Regions from separate parts of the Actinomadura formosensis genome, predicted to be linked through region 2. Evidence: riboswitches for the same ligand, from Rfam matches in the RefSeq annotation. Region 2 holds a riboswitch; each other region holds the start of a gene.
The links. Region 2 has a riboswitch for cyclic di-AMP ahead of ACQP1N_RS14565 (CHAP domain-containing protein). Riboswitches for the same ligand answer to the same signal wherever they lie in the genome.
Positions count from the first base shown of each region.

Region 1: linked by a shared signal. The riboswitch ahead of ACQP1N_RS12490 (CHAP domain-containing protein) and the one ahead of ACQP1N_RS14565 (CHAP domain-containing protein) in region 2 are both predicted to bind cyclic di-AMP.
Region 3: linked by a shared signal. The riboswitch ahead of ACQP1N_RS02685 (NlpC/P60 family protein) and the one ahead of ACQP1N_RS14565 (CHAP domain-containing protein) in region 2 are both predicted to bind cyclic di-AMP.

Region 1 is NZ_CP192011.1:2,635,470-2,643,066, reverse strand. It holds gene ACQP1N_RS12495 (NlpC/P60 family protein) at 223-1,185, shown strand; cyclic di-AMP (ydaO/yuaA leader) riboswitch at 1,686-1,880, shown strand; cyclic di-AMP (ydaO/yuaA leader) riboswitch at 2,008-2,179, shown strand; gene ACQP1N_RS12490 (CHAP domain-containing protein) at 2,189-3,001, shown strand; gene ACQP1N_RS12485 (hypothetical protein) at 3,041-4,381, shown strand; gene ACQP1N_RS12480 (M48 family metallopeptidase) at 4,378-5,799, shown strand; gene ACQP1N_RS12475 (Ig-like domain-containing protein) at 5,806-7,095, opposite strand; gene ACQP1N_RS12470 (cytochrome c oxidase subunit 4) at 7,230-7,597, opposite strand, start outside.
Region 2 is NZ_CP192011.1:3,072,648-3,080,244, forward strand. It holds gene ACQP1N_RS14550 (hotdog domain-containing protein) at 1-26, shown strand, start outside; tRNA gene ACQP1N_RS14555 (tRNA-Pro) at 59-132, opposite strand; gene ACQP1N_RS14560 (PP2C family protein-serine/threonine phosphatase) at 497-2,350, shown strand; cyclic di-AMP (ydaO/yuaA leader) riboswitch at 2,816-2,955, shown strand; gene ACQP1N_RS14565 (CHAP domain-containing protein) at 2,967-3,752, shown strand; gene ACQP1N_RS14570 (bifunctional glycosyltransferase/CDP-glycerol:glycerophosphate glycerophosphotransferase) at 3,972-6,866, shown strand; gene ACQP1N_RS14575 (glycosyltransferase) at 6,850-7,597, shown strand, end outside.
Region 3 is NZ_CP192011.1:566,372-573,968, reverse strand. It holds gene ACQP1N_RS02715 (CBS domain-containing protein) at 1-268, shown strand, start outside; gene ACQP1N_RS02710 (TetR/AcrR family transcriptional regulator) at 418-1,005, opposite strand; gene ACQP1N_RS02705 (class I SAM-dependent methyltransferase) at 1,116-1,727, shown strand; gene ACQP1N_RS02700 (DUF2218 domain-containing protein) at 1,786-2,454, shown strand; gene ACQP1N_RS02695 (DUF305 domain-containing protein) at 2,527-2,820, opposite strand; gene ACQP1N_RS02690 (DUF6153 family protein) at 2,892-3,314, opposite strand; gene ACQP1N_RS02685 (NlpC/P60 family protein) at 3,364-4,407, opposite strand; cyclic di-AMP (ydaO/yuaA leader) riboswitch at 4,411-4,555, opposite strand; gene ACQP1N_RS02680 (M56 family metallopeptidase) at 4,679-5,617, opposite strand; gene ACQP1N_RS02675 (BlaI/MecI/CopY family transcriptional regulator) at 5,622-6,002, opposite strand; gene ACQP1N_RS02670 (SDR family oxidoreductase) at 6,180-6,899, shown strand; gene ACQP1N_RS02665 (NADH-quinone oxidoreductase subunit N) at 6,939-7,597, opposite strand, start outside.

The sequences.
Region 1 (7,597 bases), 440 kb from region 2:
CGAAAAGTAGATGACGCTTCTCGATATCAATCAAAGAGTGACGAATCGGTTGTGACGGTTGTCCCCCCTCGCTAGTGTCGTCCGCTGATGTCGTGGACGAGAAGGGCGAGACCCATCGTGGCCAAGGATCTCAACGGGGCACCAGCGCAGAAGCGTGACCGGAGAGGTGGCCCCGCGACCAGAGGCGCCTCCCGTCGTCTGGCGGCAGCCGCCTGCCTGACCGTGACCGCCTCCCTCATGGCGCCCCCGATGGTGGCGCACGCCGAGCCCAAGCCGACCAAGACGCAGGTCCAGAAGAAGCTGAACCAGCTCAATGAGCAGATGGACCAGAAGGTCGAGCAGTACAACCAGCTCAACGAGAAGCTCAAGGTCGCCAAGAAGAAGCTCGACAGCGCGTCGAAGGCGAGCAAGCAGGAGGAGAGCGCCTTCGAGGAGCAGCGCTCCAAGATCGCCCAGATGGCCGCCGCCGCGTACAAGAACGGCGACTCCGCGGACGTGACCGGCTTTGTGGGCAGCAACGACCCGCAGGCGATCCTCGACCAGGCGGCCGTCTTCTCGCACCTGTCGCACGAGCGCAGCTCCCAGCTCACCCAGTTCCTCGCGACCGCGCAGCGGCTCCGCCGCGAGCAGGCGCAGGCCAAGGCCGCCTACGACGACGTGAAGGCCAAGACCAAGGAGCTGAAGGACCAGAAGACCAAGCTCGACAAGGAAGTCGAGAAGCAGAAGAAGCTGCTGCGGCGGTTCGGTACCAGCACGCCCTCCGGCGGCGGCCACCGCGGCGGGTCCGGCGGTTCGGGCGGTTCGGGCGGCACCTACAACGGCCCGGCCAGCGGCCCGGCCCGCACGGCGCTCAACTTCGCCTACGCCCAGCTCGGCAAGCCGTACCAGTACGGCGCGGAGGGCCCGGGCTCCTACGACTGCTCCGGCCTGACCATGAAGTCGTGGGCGGCGGCGGGCGTCAGCATCACCCGCACCACGAACTCGCAGTGGGCCGCGACCAAGCGGGTGGCCAAGAGCGACCTGCAGCCGGGCGACCTGGTGTTCTTCAGCGGGCTCGGCCACGTCGGCCTCTACATCGGCGGCGGCAAGATGATCCACGCCCCGCACACCGGCGACGTCGTCAAGATCAGCGACATCACCTCGGGCTACTACCTGAGCAATTACTACGGCGCCGGGCGCCCCTGACGGCCCGCCCCACACCCCGCGGAGGGCGTGACGGAGCTCTCTTTTTCGCAACGGACCAGGCTTGACCTGGTCCGTTGTTAATTTTGTAGGGGTTTGCCTTCTGTTGGGGCTTTGGTACGTTGTCACCACTCACGGCGCCCTCCAGACGCCGTGGCCCCGCGGCGCCCGCCAGGCGCCCCGACCCCGCGCGGCGCGTTCGTCCGCCGCGTGACGGCGGCACGAGCCATGTGCCGCCACCCGGGCGGCACGACCCACGCGTCGCCCCCGCGGCACCGGACGGTGCCGCACAGCGGTCCCACCCGGACCGCACGGCCGACCTGGGCCACCGTGCGCACGCTCACGGCGTGCATGGCGCTGAGCGCGCAGCCACGGCGGTTCCCCCGGGTCAGGCATCCCGGACGCCCCCGGAACCGGGCCGGCGTCCGCACACAACATCAGGCGCCGCTCGTTCGCACGCGGGAGACAGGTCCCGCGCCGGGCCCCATCTCGCCCCCAGGATCGCAGCGGCAGCGCCGAATCCGCCGAAGCGCGGAACCGGGGACCCACATCGCCGGAGTCCGGGAGACCTCCCGGACGGGCATTCCGGCACCCGGGGTGAATCGGCGTGTCTCTCCCACCCCCGGTGAGAGCCGCCGTAGGGCCACTTCCACGCCCGAACCCGTCAGCTAACCCGGTAGGCGTCTGGAAGAGCGAAGGAGTGAGTTCCGCAGCGTTACCTGGGCGTGGCCGCCCATCGTGCGGCCACGCCCGGACCCTCCCTGCACTCCGCGGGCGCCTCCGCCCGCGCGAGCCCCCATCCGAAACCGGTGTGCCCGTCCCCTGGGCACGCCACCGCCGAGTCCGCGGACCGCCGTGCGCATGTGCACCGGACGCGGAGCCGGGGACCCATCGTGTCCTTTCCCTTTCGGGGTGAATCGGCCTGCCCGCAGGCCGTAGGGCGCCTTCCAGGCCCGAACCCGTCAGCTAACCCGGTAGGCGGCATGGAAGTCGAGGAGATCCCCCCTTGCCACGCGAGCATTGCAAGAAGGTCCCGGGCCGGCACCGCAAGCCGGGCCCCCTGTCCCTGACATGGCGGACGACCGGCGGCATAGTCGTCAGCGCCGCCGTCCTCGGTACCGCGGCGGCCACCGCGCAGGCGTCCGTCCTGCCGTTCGGCTCCGCCCCGGCGACGGCCGCGGCGGCCGGTGCCACCCCCATCAAGAAGACGGACACCAAGAAGGCGGACAAGGGCCCGGCCAAGAGCACGTCCAAGGCCGAGCCCCGGACGTCCCCCGCACAGAAAACCCAGGACCGCCCGAAGGCCGCCCCCCAGAAGACCGGGGATGCCCGGCCCACCGCCGACGACGCCATCAAGCTCGCCAAGTCCCAGGTCGGTGTGGAAGAGGACGGCGGCGGCGAGACCAAGTTCCAGAAGTGGTACATGGGCACCGCGCGCGCCGGGGAGACCGTCGCCCGCGACGGCGGCTCCATCAGCGAGTACGGCGACGCCCAGTGGTGCGACATGTTCATCTCCTGGATCGGCGAGCAGATCGGCTTCACCGACCAGATCGGCAGCGACGCCTGGACCGTCGCCCACGCCCGCTGGTTCCAGGAGCACGGCCGCTGGGGCACCGACCCGAGGCCGGGCGCGATCGTCTTCTACGCCTGGGACGGCAGCAAGGACGTCGAGGACATCCGGCACGTCGGCATGGTGGCCAAGAAGGTCGACGACAGCACGATCGAAGCCGTCGAGGGCAACACCGGCAACGCCGTCAGGATCAAGGAGCGCTCGGCCGACGACATCGTCGGCTACGGCTACCCCGACTACAAGCCGTGATGAGCCCCCGGACGACGCGGGCTGCATAGGATCACGCCCATGGAGGACGGTCCGGAGCACGGCGGTCCGGAGCACAGCGGTCCCGTGACGCGACGCAGGGCTCTCGCCCTGGGCGCGGGCGGGGCCGCCGTGCTGGCCGCGGGAGGCGCCGGCCTGCTCGGCTTCCGGTCCGGCGGCGGCGCGGCATCGCCTGCCCGCACCCCCAGGGCCGCCGCGCCGTTCAGCCTCGACGCCGCCCGCGCCACCCTCGCCAACCGCGCCCGCGCCGTGCGGGACGGCGACCGCGTCGCGTTCCTCGCCACAGTGGGCGACGCGCCCAAGGCGTTCCAGGACGTCCAGGCCCGCATATACGGCAACCTCCGCAAGCTCCCGCTGGAAGGCTGGCAGGAGCACATCTCCGGCACCCAGGCCATGGACGACGAGAGCGCGGTGGTCCGCCTGGAGGTGCGCTACAAACTGCGGGGCTTCGACAAGGGATACGTGAGCCGCACCCGCTACCTCACGCTCGCCCCCGGCTCCGGCACCTGGACGATCGTCGGCGATGGGACGGCCCACGGCTTCAAGGACGACGCCGACATCTGGGACGCCGGCCCCCTGACCGTGGTCAAGGGCCGCGCCAGCCTCGTCATAGGCGACACCACCGGCCTCGAAGGCATCGCCAAGCGGCTGGACGCCGCCGCGCCGGTCGTCACGGGCGTCGTCGGCAAGGGGTGGGCCCAGCGGGTCGTCGCGCTCGTCCCCGCCGGCACGGCCCTCGCCTCCGCTCTGGCCGGGCCCGGCCAGAGCCTCGGGCAGATCGCCGCGCTCGCCACCGTCGTGCCCCCCGCGCGAGTCGAGGCGGACGAGGGGAAACGGCCCCCCACACCTTCCGGAATGTCCCCGGCGCCGTCCACCGGCGGCCGGGGCGAGGACAGGGTCATCGTCTCCCCCGGCACCTTCGGCCGCCTCAACGGACTCGGCCGCGACGTCGTCCTGACGCACGAGCTGACCCACGTCGCCACCGGCGGCGCCCGCGACCGGCGCACCCCGCTGTGGCTCATCGAGGGCTTCGCCGACTATGTCGGCTACCGGCGGGTCAAGATCAGCGTCCGGTCGGCGGCGGGCGAGCTGCGCCGCGAGGTCACCGCCGGACGGCCGCCGGACGCCCTGCCCGCGGCGGCCGAGTTCGCCGGCGGCTCCCCGCGACTCTCCCAGGCATACCAGGAGGCATGGCTCGCCTGCCGGATGGTCGCCGACCGGTACGGTGAGCCGGCGCTCGTGCGGCTCTACCGGGCCGCCGGGCGCGTCCCGGAGGCCGCCGCGCTGCGCGACGTGCTGGGCCTCCCCCGGGACCGATTCACCACCCTGTGGCGCGACTATGTGAAGAAGGAGCTCGCATGAGCGAGGCGGAGGCGGACGAGGGCCGGGTGGACGGGAACGGGAACGGGAGCGAGGCCGTCGCCGGCGGGCCCGGCCGGACCGCCCGGGCGCGGCGTCCCCGGATCGCCGCCGCGGTCGCCGCCGCCGTGCTGTTCGCCTCGGTCGCGGCCGTCCTCGCCCTGACCACCCCGTGGAATCCGCTCCCCGGCCACGTCCCCGGCGGACGCGTCAAGGCCGATCCCGCGCTCGATTTCTCCCCCGCCGAGATCTCCCGCTCCGGGGCGTTCGACTCGGCCGTCAACCCGCCCGCCTACGCGGGGCTCCTCGCGGGCCTCGCGCTGATCCTCGTCCTCGGCCTGACCCCGCTCGGCGCCCGCTTCATCGGCCGGGTCACCGCCCGTACCCGCCGCCGCCCGCTCACAATCATCGTCGCGGCCATCGCGCTCACGACGCTGCTGCGTCTCGCCGGGCTCCCGTTCCGCATCTGGAGCGAGTCGGTGCTGCGCCGGTACGGGCTGTCCACGCAGGGCTGGCCCGCGTGGCTCGTCGACCAGTTGAAGTCCCTCGGCGTCACCTGGGTCGTCTCCACCGTCGCCCTGCTGCTCCTGTACGCCCTCATCCGCCGGTTCCCGCGCTACTGGTGGGCGGGCGCCGCCGCGGGCGGGTTCGTCCTCGTAGTACTCGTGTCGTTCATCTACCCGATCGCGGTCGAGCCGGTGTTCAACAGGTTCCACTCGCTGCCGCAGGGGCAGTTGCGCAGCGACCTGCTCGCGATGGCGAAGCGCGACGGTGTGCCCGTCGAGGACGTCCTCATCGCGGACGCCTCCCGCCGGACGACGTCGCTGAACGCCTACGTGTCCGGGTTCGGCTCCACCCGCCGCATCGTCCTGTACGACACGCTGCTGAAGTCACCGCGCCCGCAGATCGAGTCGATCGTCGGGCACGAGCTGGGCCACGCCAAGCGCGACGACGTCCTGTGGGGCACGCTGGTGGGCGCGCTGGGCATCGCCGGGGCGCTGTGCCTGCTGTACCCCCTGATGACCTCTCCGCGGCTTCTGCGGCGCGCGGGAGTCGATCCCGGCGGCGCCCCGCCGGGTGCGCCCGGCGGGCGCGGGACGCGCGGGGCGGCGGACCCGCGCTCCCTCGCCCTCCTGCTCGCGCTCGTGACCGCCGGGACGCAGCTCGCCGCGCCCGTCCAGAACCTCGTCAGCCGGCGCATCGAGGCCCGGGCGGACGCGCACGCCCTGAACCTCACCCGCGACCCGTTGACGTTCGTGTCGATGCAGCGCGCGCTGTCGGTGCGCAACATCTCCGATCTGAGCCCCGACGCCATGGAGTACCTGCTGTGGATGACCCACCCGTCGGGGCCCGACCGGATCGCCATGGCCCGTGACTGGGCCCGCATGAATCACACCGAGGTCCCGCCGCCGTTGCGGTGAGCCGCGTCAGTTCCCCTGGGTCCCCCGCTTGGCCGGGGCCTTCGGTCCGGCCCCCCTGCCCTGCTGGGCCGCCAGCGTCGCGGCGTCCGCGTGCGGCGCGGTCGTCACCGACCGCTTCAGCGCGCTGCCCTTCACCCAGTTCCGCCAGCCGAGCTGCCAGTAGCCCCAGCCGTTCTCCGGCTCCAGTTCCCGGTTGCTCCCCGTCACCTTCACCGGGTCGCCCCGGTAGCTGAGGTTGTAGAACCACTTGGCGTTGGACGGGCTGACGTTGATGCAGCCGTGGCTGACGTTCTCGCTGCCCTGGGACCCGACCGACCACGGCGCGCTGTGCACATACTCGCCGCTGTCGGAGATCCGCACGGCCTTGTACACGGTCAGGCTGTAGTAGCCCGCGCAACCGGCACCACAGCCCATCCAGTCCGACGTCATGACGGTGGGGTCCTCCTTGTCCATCGACAGATGGACCCCATTGGTGGTGGTGTACATGCGGCTGCCACCACGCCCCATGCTGGTCGGGATGGTGCGGGCCTTCTTGCCGTTGACCATCACGACCATCTTGTGGGTGTCCTCGCCCGCCGTGGAGATGTGCGAGTCACCGACCTTGAAGCCGACGGTGTAGTTCTTGCCGCCGTACACGTCCCCGCCCGTGCGCACCCCGGCGAGATGGGCCTCGAACTTCACCTTCGTGTGGGCGGGCCAGTAGTCCTTCGTCCGGAACACGACCTCCTGGTCACCGAACCAGTGCCAGGCGCCCTCGACCGTCTTGTCGGCCGTGACCTCCAGCGCCCGCTCGACCGCCGCCCGGTCCTTCACCGCCCGCGCGAAGTGCACGATGATCGGGATGCCGACGCCGACGGTCTCCCTGTTGTAGGGCGCCTCGATCGTCACGTTGTTCGTCTTCGTGACCTCGGCGGTGGTGAAGCGGCTGGAGACCGTGCGGGTCCTGCCGTCCTTGCCGAGCGCCGTCGCGTTGACCAGGTACGTCTCGCCCGGCTCCAGCGTCCAGCGCGACTGCCACCGCGTCCGGTCCGCGCTGAGATCGCCCGCGACCTCGCGGCCCCTGGCCGACACCGTGACGTTCTCGATCGTGCCGCCGTGCGCCCGGACGTCGATCTGGCTGTCCGGTCTGAGCCTGCCCGTGCCGCCCATCGGCGACACCGCGAGCCGCACGGCGTTCCCGCCGTCTGCTTCGCCGCCGCCCGAGCACGCCGCGGCTCCCGCCACCACGCTCGCGCCGACGAGCACGGCGGCGGCGCGCCGTCCCCGGTCCCCCGGTCCTGAGCCACCTACCGGCATGTGGTCCCCCCGGTCGTCCTCCTGGGCGATCGGTCCGCCTGCCCAGCCCGGTCGCTGGAACGGCGCCCAGTATGTGAAAGGGCCGGTACCCGCTGGAAAGCGGGCACCGGCCCCCGATGGGGATCCTTTACTGATCAGTGGGCGAAATGACCCCGGTAGTACTCGAAGACCAGACCGATCGAGGTCAGGATCGCGGCGGCCGCACCGAGGATGACCAGCCACCAGCCGAACACGACACCGAGCGTCACGGTCGCGGCCGACAGCCCCACGAACAGCGGCCACCAGCTGTGCGGGCTGAAGAAGCCCAGCTCACCGGCCGCGTCCGCGATCTCGCCCTCGGGGTCGTCCTCGAACAGCGGACCCGCGTTGGCGCGCTCGAGACGGCGGATCGTGAAGTGGACGTAGAACCCGACGAGCCCGGCGAGGCCGACGGCCAGCGCGAGCGCGGTGGTGCCCGTCCAGTCCTTGGACCAGAGCCAGTACACGATGTCGGTCACGAGGA
Region 2 (7,597 bases):
AAGATCGAAAAAGGGCTTCGGAGTGATCTCCGAAGCCCCTCTGACCTGGTCTCCCGTGTCGGGACGGCGGGATTTGAACCCACGACCCCTTGACCCCCAGTCAAGTGCGCTACCAAACTGCGCCACGTCCCGGTGCCCGTTGGAGCGGGCTTGATTACTGTAGCGCAGTCCCGGGGGTCGTGCGTACCGGATTGCGGCCCGATGATCTCTGGTGGGCGGGCCGGAGGGTGCGGGTGGCGGTGCCGGTCATGAGGTGGCCGCGGAGGGGCGGTGAGCGTTGTGACCGGGGTCACATGGTTGGGAAGGGTTCTCTCCGGAGAGGGTCAGCGGAAGTGGTCGACTTCGGGTGTGAACGGAAAACTCGGGCAAAGATTTGGGTTGTTTGCCAGGTTATGGGCGAATAGTCCGTCGCTGACGTATGTAGCTTTTTTCTCCCAGGGCAGGTGACGCCGAACGGGGGACAGGGTTGGCGGAAGCGGAGGGCACCCAGCCCGGGATGGACGTTGCGGACCTTCGGGACGCCGCGCACGACCGTGCGGTGCTGGCTGAGGCGCGGGTCGTGCTGGCCCGTCGGCTCGGCGTCCCGCCCGGTGAGGCCCTGCAGCACCTGATCTGGCTCGCGCGCGACCTCGACATGGACCTTGCCGAGGCGGCGTCCGTGCTGGTCAAGGACGGGGGCGGCGGGCCCGTGGGAGCCGTGGTCGCCGGGCGGCGGGCGCCGCGTGCGGAGGGTGTCACGGCGGAGCGCAAGGCCGTCCTGTCGGAGGCCGAGGACGTTCTGCGCCGGCTGGCGGACGAGGACACCTCGGCGGACGCCGGGACCCTCGCCGGGTTGCCGGACGATCCGGTGGCGCGTGCGGTGCTGGACGGGGCGCTCGACTCGTGTGCCCACCTGGTGCCGGTCCGGGACCCCGACGGGGATGTGACGGACTTCCTTTTCGCGGAGCTCAACGGCGTCGCGCGGGACATGTTCGGGCGCGGCAGGGATGAGCTGACCGGTCTCCGGTTGCTGCGCACGGACCCGGGCGCCGTGCTCAGCGGCCTGTTCGACGAGTACGTCGAGGTGCTGGAGACCGGGACGCGGCTGGAGCGGGACTCGTTCCCCTACTCCACCGCGCAGCGCGGCCTGTCCCGTGCGTCCCGGATGAGCGCGCGGTGCGTCCCGGTGCCGACCGGCGTGTGCGTCACCTGGCGCTACCACTTCGCCGAGGACCGGGTCGCACGCCGGCTGGAGCGGGTCGAGCGGCTCGCGCTGATCGGCTTCGGCGAGTGGGACCTCGCGACCGGCGAGGCGGACTGGACGCCGCAGATGCTGGCCAACTACGGCCTTTCCTCCGACGAGGTGCCGCCGATGCCGCACGACCTGCCGAAGGTCGTGGCGGAGGACGATCTTCCGCTCGTGGAGGAGGCCGTCCAGACGATGTTCTCGCGGCGGGAGCCGGTGGAGGCCGAGCACCGCGTGATCGGCAAGGACGGGACGCCGCGGCACCTGTGGGTGTTCGCCGAGCCGGTGCTGGGCGACTCCGGGCTGCCGATCTCGATCAACATCGTCTCGCAGGACATCACCCGCCGGCGCGGCGTGGAGCGGGCGCTCGCCGAGACCCGGCGGCAGATGCTGAGGCAGCAGGCGCGGACGGCGCAGGAGCGGAAGGTGGCGGTGACGCTGCGCCGCGCGATCCTGCCGGACGAGGACCAGGTGGAGCAGTTGCCCGGCCTCTCCATGGCGGTCCGCAGCCTGGCGGCGGAGAGCACCGCCCGCATCGGCGGGGACTGGTTCGCGACCCGGGTGCTGCCGGACGGGCGGGCGATGTTCGCCATCGGGGACGCGGCCGGGCACGGGCTGCCGGCGGCGGCCGCGATGGCGCGGACCCGGAACGGGCTGCTGGGCCTCGCCTGCACGGGCGAGCCGGCGGGACGGCTGGTCGGCTGGCTGAACGAGCTGGTCGGGAACATGGACCCGCCCGCGACGGGGACCGCGATCGTCGCGCATTTCAACCCGTCCCGCCGGCTGCTGGAGTGGACGTGCGCGGGGCATCCGCCGCCGATCCTGGTCCGGGACGGGCGGGCGGTGCCGCTGGACGCCGTCCGGGACCCGATGCTCGGTGCGATGCCGGGCTGGCGCTACACGACGATCACCACGGATCTGCACCCCGGGGACCTGCTGTTCCTGTACACCGACGGCCTGGTCGAGCGCCGGGACGCGGACATGGACGAGCGCACCGAACGCCTCACCGGGATCCTGCGGGACTGCTCGGAACGCCCCGAACGCGTGCTGGACGAGGTGCTGGCGCGCATGGAGCACGACCGGGCTGCGGATGACACCACGCTCTTCGCCCTGCGCGTGGAGTGACGAAGCACACTCGGACCTGCGAAGATCACCCAGTGTGATGTAGACCTCACTTGGGCGGGTGCTGATGGTGGGCGTGTGACGGACGATCACTTTCCGGCCGCTGCTTTCCTGGTTTCTTTACCTTTTTCTGATCTTGCGGTAAGCCTTGCCTGCAAAGGGTTGAGGGCCGGTCAGAGAAAGATCGGGAAGGCCCGGCGGGCCGGCGGTGTTGGGTGTTCCTTGGAACGGCTTTGAGCAGGCAAGATCGAGCTTTGTGCCGGGTTTGCTTTTCTTGAGAAGGTTGGTACCTTCTATTCGAATCACGCAACGCACCCCATGCGTTGCCGCCGGCCGTTCGCCATACGGCCGAGGATCGCGGAGCGGTATTCGCACGCGATGCGCGCCAGACGATGCGCGCCACCTCACCGAGATCAGTCGCTGAGATAAATCCGAATAGAGCACCGCGTCCGCGGTGCGAGGCCGAGTCCGTTCCGGTCGCCACGACCGGCACGGAGCCGGGGACCCAATGTTCCAGGGGTGAATCGGCGCGTCCGAGAGCCGCGCCGTAGGGCTGCTTCCATGCCCGAATCCGTCAGCTAACCCGGCAGGCGTCATGGAAGACAAGGAGATTCCCTGCATGACCGGTCGTTTCAATCGACTTTCCCTGAGCGCCTTCACCCCCGAGGACAAGGCCGTCGGCGTCGCCGTCAGCACCGTCCTCGCCGGAGCCGTCGGGCTCGCGGTCCTGAACCCCCTCGCCGGTGGCCGCGCCGCGGCCGAGACCCCGGCGCAGGCCGCCGCGGCCACGGCCGCGGCTCCGGCCCCGGCCCAGGCGGCGGCGGTCGCCGAGAAGGGCACCGCGTCGAAGGATTCCACCTCCTCCATCGCCGACGAGGCACGCAAGGCGGGGTACAAGGTGCCGCCGCGCGCGGTCAAGCCCGCCGAGGTGCTGAAGCTGGCGAAGAAGCAGGTCGGCGTCAAGGAGGGCAAGCGCGGCCAGACCAAGTACCACGACTGGTACGTCTCGACCTCGCACGCCAAGGCCACCGCCAAGCGCGACGGCGGCTTCTCCACCAAGGCGTACAACGGCGCCCAGTGGTGCGACATGTTCGTCTCGTGGCTCGGCGCCCAGACAGGCGTGAAGAACATGGGCTGGGACGCCTACACCGTCCAGCACGCCTCCTGGTTCAAGAAGACCGACCGCTGGGGTCACAAGGCCAAGCCGGGCTCCATCGTGTTCTTCGACTGGAAGAAGGGCTCCAAGGGCCGCATCGGCGACATCGACCACGTCGGCATCGTCGTCAAGGACAACGGCAACGGCACCATCAGCACCATTGAGGGCAACACCGAGAACGCGGTGAACAAGAAGGTCCGCGCCAAGTCCACGGTCGTCGGCTACGGCTACCCCGACTACGCGTCCTGACCCGTCCTCCCCTCCAGCGGGCGCCCGGTTCCGGCCGGGCGCCTTCTGGCGTCCCCCGGTGACGGTCCCCAGGTCTGCGGCGAAGTCGGGTAATGGGAAGCATTGACAGCCTTTGATCCTCATTGGACCTCGATAAGGCGTTCCTGGATAGGAATCACTGGCGACCGTCCGACCGGCGCCTGGGGGCCGTCCCCAGAGGAAGGGTGAAGGGGGACGCCCATGCGGCTGCGCCCGGATGTCAGTGTGGTGGTTATCGCCTACAACGACGCCCGGCGGCTTCCGCGGGCGGTCGCCTCGTCGCTGGCGCAGTCGCTGGGCGGCGTCGAGACGGTCATCGTCGACGACGCGAGCACCGACGGCACCGGGGAGATCGCCGACCGGCTCGCCGCCGCGCATCCGGGACGGGTCCGCGCCGTGCGCCTGCCGTCCAACTCGGGCGGCTGCGGACGTCCCCGCAACGCCGGGATCGAGGCGTCGGCCGGCCGGTACCTGATGTTCCTCGACAGCGACGACCTGCTGGACCGGCACGCCTGCCTCAACCTGCTCGCCGCCGCCGAGGACACCGGCGCCGACCTGGTGTCCGGGCGGTGCGACCGGATCTTCCTGGACGTGCCCGAGGGCGCGAAGGGACGTGTCCGCCCCTGGTATTCCTGGCTCTACCGGCGCAGCGCCGTGTACGGGTCGCTGAGCGAGAACCCCCGTCTCCTCTACGACACCCTCTCGACCAACAAGGCGTACCGGCGGGGCTTCCTGGACGAGCACGGGCTCCGGTTCGTCGAACGGCTGCACTACGAGGACCTGCTGTTCACCGCGGAGGCGTACCTGGCGGCCGAACGGACCGCGCTGATCCCGCCCCGCGTCTACAACTGGTTCGTTCAGGAGCGGACGCCGACACCGTCGATCTCGAACCGGCGCGCCGAACCGGCCAACTTCGCCGACCGGCTGGAGATCCACCGGCGCATCGACATGATGTTCGCGCTGCGCGGCGCCCACGACCTGCGGCGCGCCAAGGACGTCAAGTTCATCAACCATGACCTGGGGCTCTACCTGCGGGAGCTGCGCGACCGCGATCCGGGCCGCCGGGAGCGTTTCCTCGACCTGGCGGCCGCGTACCTGGCGGAGCTGGACCCGTGCGCGTTCGAGCTGGCGCGCCCGCTGCCCGCGATCGCCGCGTACCTGATCCGCGAGGGCGACCACGAGGGGGCGCTCGCCGCCGCCGGGTACCGGCCGGACGAGCGGCCCGAACTGCGGGCCCGGCTGGTGGAGCGGGACGGGCGGGTGTTCTGGGGCGCGGGCCGTCCGCGCGGGAGGCTCGGCCGCCGGATCCTGGACGTGACGGGCCTCGGGTTCCATGTCCGCCCGCTGAGGGAACTGCGTCCGGCCAACACGGTGACGCGGCTGGAGATGCGCGGCGACCGCGTCCTCATGGCCGGGCACGTGCTGAACCCGCTGGATCGGATCCCCCCGGACGCGGAACTGGCCGGGACGCTGGAGTTCCGCGACCGGCGCCGCCGGTCCCGCCGGGCGCGGGCTCGCGCCACCGTCCGGCACGAGGGCGACCGGCTGGCCTGGCGGTCGCAGTTCGCCCCGGCCGAGCGGATCAGGCCGGTCGGATTCGTCGATCCGGTCTGGGACGTGCGGCTCCGCATCCGGGTCGACGGTGAGGACGTGGTCACCCGCCCCGGCGAAGGGCACGGGTCACCGCCGCTGAGCGGGGTCGCGCTGCCCGTCCGGCCCCGGCTGACCAGGCTCGCCGCCGACCGGCTCCGCTCGTACGTCACCGAGGGCGGGCATCTGGCGTTCGCGCTGGAGGCGGCGGGCCCGTGGGGGCGGCTCGCGGGGGCCGCCGCGCGGTGCGCCGCCCGCTCCCCGGCCGGGCGGCTCGCCCGGCGTGGCGCGCGCTCGCTGGGGGAGGCCGTCCGGGGGAGGCTGACCGCCCGCGAGACCAAGATCGCCGTGTTCAACCGGGTGCTGAGCCGGCTGCCCGTCCGGCCCGGCCTGGTCGTCTTCGAAAGCCACCTCGGCCGCGACTATTCGGATAATCCGAAGTACATCTACCGGGAGTTGCGCCGGACGGGCCGTCCCGTGACGGCGGTCTGGTCGTACGCGTCGTCACCGGAGGGGTTCCCGGGCGACGCGACGCTGGTCCGGCGCGGCTCGTGGGCGTACTTCCTGGCGCTGGCGCGGGCGCAGTTCTGGATCGACAACCAGGGCTATCCGGATGGTCTTCGCAAACGCCCGGAGACCACCTATGTCCAGACCTGGCACGGGTCGGCGTTCAAGCTGATGGGCCTCGACCAGCCGCGCCTCAAGAGCGGCCCCGCCGCCGACAGGGCGCGGCTGCGGCGGATGGCGGAGCGCTACGACTGCTTCCTGGTGCGCTCCCGGCACGACGCCGAGACGCTGTGCCGCGGGCTCGGCGTCCGCGCCGAGCTGCTCCCCTCCGGCTACCCGCGCAACGATCCGCTGGTCAACGGGGTGGACGGCGACCCGGAGCCGGCCGCCGAGGCCGCCGCCCTGCGGGCGTCGCTCGGCCTTGCCGACGGGCGCCGCGCCGTCCTGTACGCGCCGACGTTCGCCACCGGGCCGGGGGGACGCCCGGTCGGGCTGCTGGACCCGCCCGTCGACCCGGAGAGGTTCGCGCGTGAGCTGGGCGAGCGGTACGTCCTGCTCGTCCGGCCGCACTACCTGTGCCGGGCCAACGTCCCGCCGGGCGCCCGCGCGGTCATGCGGGACGTCGGCGCGGTGCCCGACGTCACCCCGCTGCTGCTGCTCGCGGACGCGCTGATCACCGACCACTCCTCCCTCATGTTCGACTTCGCGCTGCTGGACCGGCCGATCGTCCTGCACCTCCCGGACGGCCGTGATCTCACCACCGGCTACTTCGACCTGGAGCGGCACGGCCCCGGGCCGATCACCCGCACCGAGGACGAGCTCGTCGCCGCGCTCGCCGGGCTGGACGCGGCCGAGGCCGTCCACGCCGCCCGGCGCCGCGCGTTCGCGGCGCGGTTCGGCGAGCACGACCGGGGCACCGCCGCCCGCACGGTGGTGGACCGCCACTTCCCAGCCGCACGGCCGAGCCACAGGGGGAAACGCAATGGCCGCACCGCGTGAGGTCTTCATCGTGTGCAACAACGCCGACGAGATGGGCGGGCTCCAGCGCTGGGCGCACCACATGGCGCGGCTGCTGGCCGGCCGCGGCGACCGGGTGACCCTCGTCGGGATCACCCGGGGCCCGGAGCCGTACCACCACGGCCGCGACGGGTCCTACGCCGTCGAGGTGCTGCACCGGGAGTGGCGTGCGCCGGCGATGGCGTGGCGGCCGGCGAAGCCGCTGGAGCACCTGAACGCGGTGGCGCGCGGACGCGAGCTGTGGCGGTCGGCGGCCCAGCGGCGCGGGGCGGCCCGGCTGTCGGAGCTGTTCGCCGCCGCCGGGCCCGGGGCGGTGGTGATCGTGGCGCAGGTGTGGGCGATGGAGTGGGTACGGCTGGCCGACACCTCCGGGCTGCGCGTCGTGGCGATGAGCCACGAGTCGTACAAGGCGACCCGCATGTCCTCGCGGTACCGGCGGGTCAGGGAGCACTATGCGGACGCCGACCGGATGCTGGTGCTGACCGCCGAGGATGCCGACGCCTGGGCCAGGGACGGCATGACCAACGTCGACCACATCCCGAACGCCCTGCACGTCACGCCGACCGTCCATCCCACGCTGGATCTTCCCGTCGTCGCCTGTGTCGGGCGCCTCTCCCAGGAGAAGGGCATGGACCTGATGCTGGAGGTGTGGGAACGGGTCTCGGCGGCTCACCCGGGCTGGCGGCTGCACGTCTACGGCGGCGGCCCGGACG
Region 3 (7,597 bases), 2.5 Mb from region 2:
CGACATCGTGGTGAAGGCCATCGCCAAGGGCAAGAACCCGTCCGAAGTCAGGGCCTCGGATCTCATCGGCGAGACCCCGGTGTGGGTGGAGCCCGGCACCGATGTCGACGAGGTACTGCACCACATGGTCGAGCACCGGATCCGCCGCCTGCCCGTGATGGAGAACGAGGAGCTCATCGGCATCATCAGCCAGGCCGACCTGGCGGCCAAGCTGCCCGAGGAGAAGGTCGGCGTACTGGTCGAGGCCATCTCCAGCACGTCGCACTGACACACCGAGGTGCGGCGGGCATGCCCCGCACGCACATCCGTGCACACAAGGCCCGGGCCGTCAGACCACGGCCCGGGCCTCAGCGCGACGCCGCCGGGGTGGGCGCCCGGGACCGCTGCCCGATCTGAAGGCCGCCCGGCTCCAGGGCGTCACCCGCGCGCCGGGGTGTCCGGTCGCAGCCCGGCCAGCGTGGTCCGTACAAGGCGGCCGATCGCCACCGGGTCGTGCAGCCCTCTGGCCGCGCCCAGGGCGTGCAGGCAGTAGCGGGTCAGCTCGTCGGCCGGGACGTCTTCGCGTACGGCTCCGGCGGCGACCGCGTCCGCCATCAACTCCTGGACGAACTCGCGCAGATGCCGGTGGGCCGCGGCGACGTGCTCACCGCTGTGCATCATGACGGCGAGGCCGTCGTCATGCCCTCCCTTGCCCGCGATCGCCTCCGCGTAGGCCGTCAGCACCGCCTCCAGCCGCCGCGCGGAGCCCCGGGTCTCGTCCCGGACGCGGTGCAGGTGTTTCAGGTGCTCGTCGATCTGGCGTTCGTGCCAGGCCCGCAGCATGGACTCGACGTCGGGAAAGTACTTGTAGAGCGTCGCGCGCCCGATACCGGCGTCCTTGGCGATCTGCGACATCGTCACGCCGGTCACTCCATGCCGGGCGACCAGGGCGGCGGTGGCGTCCAGGGCGGCGTCCCGGACGGCGTCGCGGTGCGCGGCGATCGTCTCGCTCCAGAGTCTCGGCACGTCTCCGATGATACGCATCGCCCGGCTAGAGACAGTTGATTTGAATGCGACACTATGTATTGTAAAAGGAGGCGGATGAGCCCGCGACGCCTGACGGAAGAGAGAGCCTCATGACGGATACGTCCGCCGCAGCGCACCCCCACAGCCGGTCCTGCGACCCTTACCTCGGGTGTCCGCCGTGGGAGATCGGCGCTCCCCAGCCCGCGATGCTCGCCCTCGCCGAGAACGGCGAACTTCACGGGCGCGTGCTGGACGTGGGCTGCGGGACCGGGGAGCACACGCTGATCGCCGCCGCCTCCGGCCTGGACGCCACCGGGATCGACACGTCCGCCAGAGCCCTCCGGACGGCCGAGGAGAAGGCCCGCGAGCGAGGTCTCACGGCCCGCTTCGTCCGCCATGACGCGCTGCGCCTGGCAGAGCTCGGCGAGACCTTCGACACCGCTCTGGACTCGCTGTTCCTGCACGGCCTCACCGCCGCGGACCGTGCCGTCTATGTGGACGGCCTGCACACGGTGGTGCGGCCGGGAGGACGGCTGTTCGTCCTCTGCTACAGCGACCGGCACACCGGCGAACCGGACGTGCCGCACAAGCTGTCCCGGGACGAACTCGAATCCTGCTTCACCGACGGATGGGTCGTGGAGTCGGTAGAGGCCACCGTGTGCAGGTCCAACGTTCACGCCGGCGGCATCGCCGCCTGGCTGGCCACCTGCCGCCGCACCTGAGAGACGGCCTCAGCCCGCTCGCCGTCCCGACCTTCTCTCCCGCACCAAAGGACCTGGCATGCTGACCTCGGAAGTCGCCCTCCGGATAGCGCGGCCGAGCCGTTACCTGGCGCAAATGTGCCGGCACGCCGCCGCCATGGGCGAGATGGGCGGGGGCGGTCACCGGCCCCACGCCCACGCCGCCACCACCGCCCTCGCCCGCGGCGACCTGCGCGTCCAGGCCGAACATTCCGGCACCCACGGCGTCGTCACCTTCGACCCGTGGGGCCGGGCCATCCTGGACGCGACCGACGACACCCTCACCGTGCGCGTGGAGGCCGCCGACGAAGACGCCCTTCAGCAGATCCAGGACATCGTCACCAAAGATCTCGAACGGTTCGGCCGCCGCCGGCGGATATCCGTCACCTGGCCGCCGCCCGCGGCGCCGGGTGGTGACCTCGCACCCGCGAAACCGCCGCCCGGCTCGGGGCTCCCGCCCCGCCGCGGCCGCCGCTCCGTCATCGTGCTCACGCCGCTCATCGCCGCGGCCGTCGCCGTCCACCTCGGACTGGGCGGGGCGTTCTTGGCCGGATGGCACTGGACCGGCCTGACGATCGAGATCGTCGTGCTCATGGTCGCGGCGAAGATCCTCCTGGTCACGCTCGGCCGCCGCGTCCTCCGCCGCACGCACATCCCTCATCGGGGCGCTCTCCGCCACCTCCGGGCGGGAGGCCACCGGCCCGGTTAGGCCGCCCCTCATCGGCCGGTGGCCGACACGAGCAGAAGCGGGCGGGGGCCTGCCCCGCCCGCTTCGGACGCCCTACATCTTCTTCAGCATGTCCCGCATCTTCGCGATCTCGGCGGACTGCGAGGAGATGATGCCGTCGGCCATCTGCTTGGCCTCCGGAGACTGGCCGGACGCCTGCTCGGTCCTGCCCATCGCCACGGCCCCCTCGTGATGCTCGATCATCATCTCCAGGAACGCCTTGTCGAAGGCCCGCCCGTCGGCGTCCTCCAGTTCCTTCATCTCCTTCTCGCTCATCATGCCGTCGCCGCAGGCCGCCAGGGCGATCGCCAGGGCCGGAACGGCGACGAGCGCAAGTACGCGCTTCATGATGGTTGAAGCCTTTCGTGTCGGGTTCTGTGGACTGACCGGTCGCCGGCGCCGAGGCGCCGGCGGGCCCGTCACAGCCTCAACACGCTCAGTTCGTGCAGGGCCGGCCTGGGCGGCGGCCTGCCGGCGACCAGAAGCCGCCCCATGGCGAGCAGCCGCGCCACCGTGGCCGGCGCCCTCCGCCGGTACAGGGCGATGACGGCCCCGAAGAGCGAGAGCGCCGTCAGCATCGCCAGGCAGACCTGTCCGCCCGGATGATCCCGCTGGTGATCGGCGGGTTGCCGCCCACCGCCGGAGTGGTGATGCGCGGACGCCTCCGGCATCGGCCGGGCAGCGCTCATGGACGTCATCGGGACGCCGGTCATGTCGGCCGGGTCCGGCGATGCCTGGAAGCCGTGCATCGCGAGGACGCCGAAGAACAGGACCAGGCCGAACAGCGGGGTGGGGGCGCGGCCGCGCCCCCACCGCGCAGGCGGCGTCCTCAGCCGTCCCACTCGCCGCTCCGCGGTGGTGTCCGCACGGTGGGAGGCAGGAGGCGCATGGTCAGGCGACGCGGACTCCGCCGGCGAACGGGCGTCCGGCCATGGGGGCGATCTTGACGACGTCGCCGGTCTGCGGGGCGTGGACCATCTTGCCGTTGCCGATGTACATGCCCATGTGGTGCAGGTCGCTGTGGAAGAAGACCAGGTCGCCGGGCTTGAGCTGGCTCATGCTCACGTGGGTGCCGGCGTTGTACTGGCTGCCGGTGTAGTGGCCGAGGGTGATGCCGACCTGGGCGTAGGCGTACAGCGTCAGGCCGGAGCAGTCGAAGCCCCTGATGTTGGCGCCCTGCGCGGTGCCGTACGTCGGGCCGGAGGCGTCGCCGCCGCCCCAGGAGTAGGGGACGCCGAGCTGGCTCAGGGCGGCCTGGACGGCTCTCATCGCCTTGGCCGAGGCCCCTCCGGAGGCGACGTTCGGGGCCGAGCCGGGGTTCGCGCCGGGAGTGGCGTAGGTGCCGAGCTGGCGCTGGACCTTCTTGAGCTTGACCTGTAGTTCCCGGCGCTTCTTCTTCGCCTCCTCGGTGAGCTCGCGCACCTGCTTCGCACGCGCCTCGGCCGCCTTGCGGGCGCGTTCGGCGCCCTGCATCATCTGCAGCAGTTGCGTGACGCGGCTGTTGTCCTGCTTGGCGAAGTAGCTGAGGGTGGCGGACCGGTCGAGCACGGCCTGGGGGTCGGCGGACGAGGCGAACGAGACGGTCGGGTCGACCGGGCCGTTCTTGTAGGTCTCGGCGGCCATCTTCGCCATCCGCGAGCGCCCCTCGTCCAGGGTCCTCTTCTGCTGCTCGGAGGTCCTCTTGGCGACGATGGCGGCGTGCTGCGCCTGCTTGAGGCGTTCCCGCAGGCCGTTGTACTGCTCGCTGAGCTTCTCGGCCTCGTCGGCGAGCTTCTTCTGCTGGGCGGTCAGCTCCTTGCGCGTCGGCCTGGGCTTCGCCTCGGCCGGGGCGGGGGCCACCAGCCCGACGGAGATCATGATCGAGGCCGTCCATGCCGTGGTGGCGATGATCCTGCGGCGGGCTGACGTTCGCGGGCCGGCAGCTCGTCGCTGCATGCGCTGTCCTCTCCTGTAACGCCTACCGGGTCAGCTGACGGGTTCGGGCCGGAGCCGCCCTACCGTCCGCGCGGGACGGACTCACCCCGGTGAAGATCGGGTCCCCGGTTCCCGGGACGGGGTCCGCGGGATTTGGCGCGGCCATCGGCCGTCCCCGGCGGGGACGCGGCACCGTGACCTCCTACGGAGGGTAGGAGAAAAGCCGCCTCCTCCGCCACTCGGCCAGCCGAATTGAACGTTTCTCACCCGGGTCCCGGCGGCCCCGCGGAGCTCAGCAGATCATGGCCAGTTCGGCGATCGCCGCGGCCCCGACGAGGAGCGGCGCCGCGACCGCCGTCGTCGCGAAGGCGCCGGCCGCCAGCCGGACGGCCCGGCGCGGCCCCACCGGCTCGGCGGCCTCCAGCCTGCGCACCCGCTCCGCCAGCCTGCTCCTCCCGGGGCCGCCGGTCGCGCCCAGCGCGCCCGCCGCGCCCGGAGCCGCGGAGAGCCGGCACAGGGCGTCCACCAGTGCCCGCCTGCCGCAGGCGCGCGCCGCGGCGTCGTCGGCGGCCATCTCCAGCAGCAGCGGCAGCCGCGCCTTCGCGCGCCGGACGGTCGGCAGCCACGGCAGCAGCGCGTGGACCAGGTCGAGCATGAGCAGCAGCGCGTGGTGACGCTGGCGCAGATGGGCCCGCTCGTGCGCGAGCACCGCGCCGAACTCGGCGGCGCTGAGCGACTCCTGCGCCCCCGTGCTCACCACGATCGCGCGGCGCCGCGCGGGCAGGGAGTAGGCCACGGGGACGGGATGGTCGAGGACCAGGACGTCCGGATGCCGCCGGTGCTCCCGGGCGACCAGGCGCAGCATCTCCCGGTGCCGGCGGCGGTGCCGCACCGCCCGGCCGAGCCGCGGCAGGCTCCGCGCGAGCGCGGCACCGCAGCCCGTCACCAGGATCAGGCTCGCGGCGGTCGCCGACGCGATCGCCGGATACCCGTGGTGGGGCAGGCAATCACGCAGCCGGCCGAGGAGGCCGTGGCCCGGTCCGGGCGGGGAGAGCAACGCGACCGCCACGAGGCCCGCGCCGGCGACCACGGCGCCCACCAGAGCCGCGACCCAGCAGGCGGCGGCGGTCGCCGGGCTGAGCGCGGGACGCCGCAGGCGGTCCAGGACGGGCCCGGCGAGACACCCGAGCACGACCGCCGACATGAGCAGGCCGGCCATCGGCACGATCACGCGATCATTCCTCGTCGCCTTCGGCGGCCCGCCGGCGCAGCACGTCCAGCAGGTGACCGACGTCCTCCCGGGGGACGCTTTCCGCGAATCTGGCCAGGATGGCGCCGCTGTCGGGGGCGTCGGTGAGGGCGTCCAGCATCAGGTCGACCGCGTAGTCCTCCCGCGCACGCGTGGGGCTGTAGCGGTACGCGAGCCCGTCCTGCGTGCGCCGCAGCAGGCCCTTCTGCGCCAGGCGTTCCGCCACGGTCTGCACGGTGTTGTAGGCCAGCGGCCTGTCGGCGTCCTCGTTCAGCCTCGCCAGCAGTTCGCGCACCCGCAGCGGGCCGGGCGCCGCCCAGAGCACGTCCATGATGGAGCGCTCAAGCGATCCAGCCAGTCCGGCCACGCGGTCACCCCCTCACGCCATTGTGCCGGAGATCCGGATCGCGCCGAAGGTTCGGCCGGACTGCGATGGCACCGGACGGATTGGGCATAAGTCGTCCGGAAGCAGCGAGAACACAGAAGATGACAACCGGGGGCGGCTTTGGCGGCGACGATGGATCTTCGCGGCAGGACGGCGATCGTGACCGGCGCGGCACGCGGCATCGGAGCCGCGATCGCCGGTGCGCTGGTGGCCGACGGCGCCCGGGTGGTGATCGGCGACATCCTGGACGGCGAGGGGGAAGAGCTCGCCGAGCGGCTGGGTGACGGGGCGGTGTACGTGCACCTGGACGTGACGGACTCCGCGCACTGGCAGGCCGCTCTCGCCGAGGCCGAACGGCTCTTCGGCCCGGTGTCGGTGCTGGTCAACAATGCCGGCATCGTCGAGTTCGGCGGCATCGCCGACCAGCCCGCGGACTCGTTCCGCCGCGTGATCGACATCAACCTCTACGGGGCCTGGCTGGGGATGCGCACCGCGCTGCCGTCCCTGCGCCGGGCGGGAGGCGGCTGCATCGTCAACATCTCCTCCACCGCGGGCCTGATGGGCTACGCCAACCTCGGCGCCTACACCGCCAGTAAATGGGGACTGCGCGGCCTCACCAAGACCGCGGCCCTGGAACTCGCCGCCGACGGCGTCCGCGTCTGCTCCGTCCACCCCGGCCCCATCCGGACGCCCATGACCTCCGGCATGGACGACTCCCTCACCGCCGGCCAGCCGATCCCCCGCTTCGGCGAACCCGAAGAAGTAGCCCAGATGGTGCACTTCATCATCACCCGGGCCACCTACTCCACCGGAAGCGAGTTCGTCGTCGACGGGGGCGCGGCCACCGGCATCACCCCACCGGTCAACCCGTCCACCTGACCGGCGCACACCCGGCCGCCGGGTCCTGCCACCCGCCGTTCAGCCGATGGCGAGGGGAATGCCGGCTCCGATGCCGAGGACGAGCGAACCCCCCGCCGCCGCGTAGGCGATCCACCGTGCCGAAGGAGCGGGACGGCGCTCGCCTCCACCGTCCCGCCGCCGCATCATCGGGACGATCCAGCGCAGGTAGTAGAAGACACTGGCGACCGAGTTGACGGCGGCGGCCACCGCGAGCCATGTGTAGTGACCGTCCAGCGCGGCCCCGAATATCAGCAGTTTGCCCACGAAGACCGCGGTCGGCGGCGTGCCGACGAGACCCAGCAGGCAGACCACCAGGGACACGGCGAGCAGCGGGCTGCGGCGGGCGAGCCCGGTGTAGGCGAGCAGGTCGTCTCGGCCGACGGCGATGACGACGGCGAAGGCTCCGAGGTTCGTGACGGCGTACCCGGCCAGATAGAACAGCAGCGCCGGCTCGGCCAGGTCGGTCCGTCCCGCCATCGCGATCGGGACCAGCAGGTATCCGGCCTGGCTGATGGTGGAGTAGGCGAGGAGCCGCCGGACGTTGCGCTGCGCGAAGGCCGCGAGGTTGCCCAGCGTCATCGTCGCGGCGGCGATCACCGCGACGAGGAGCGGCCAGTCGTCCCTGCCGGGCGGCAGCGCCTGGACCGCGAAACGGTAGAGGGCGGCGAAGGCTCCGA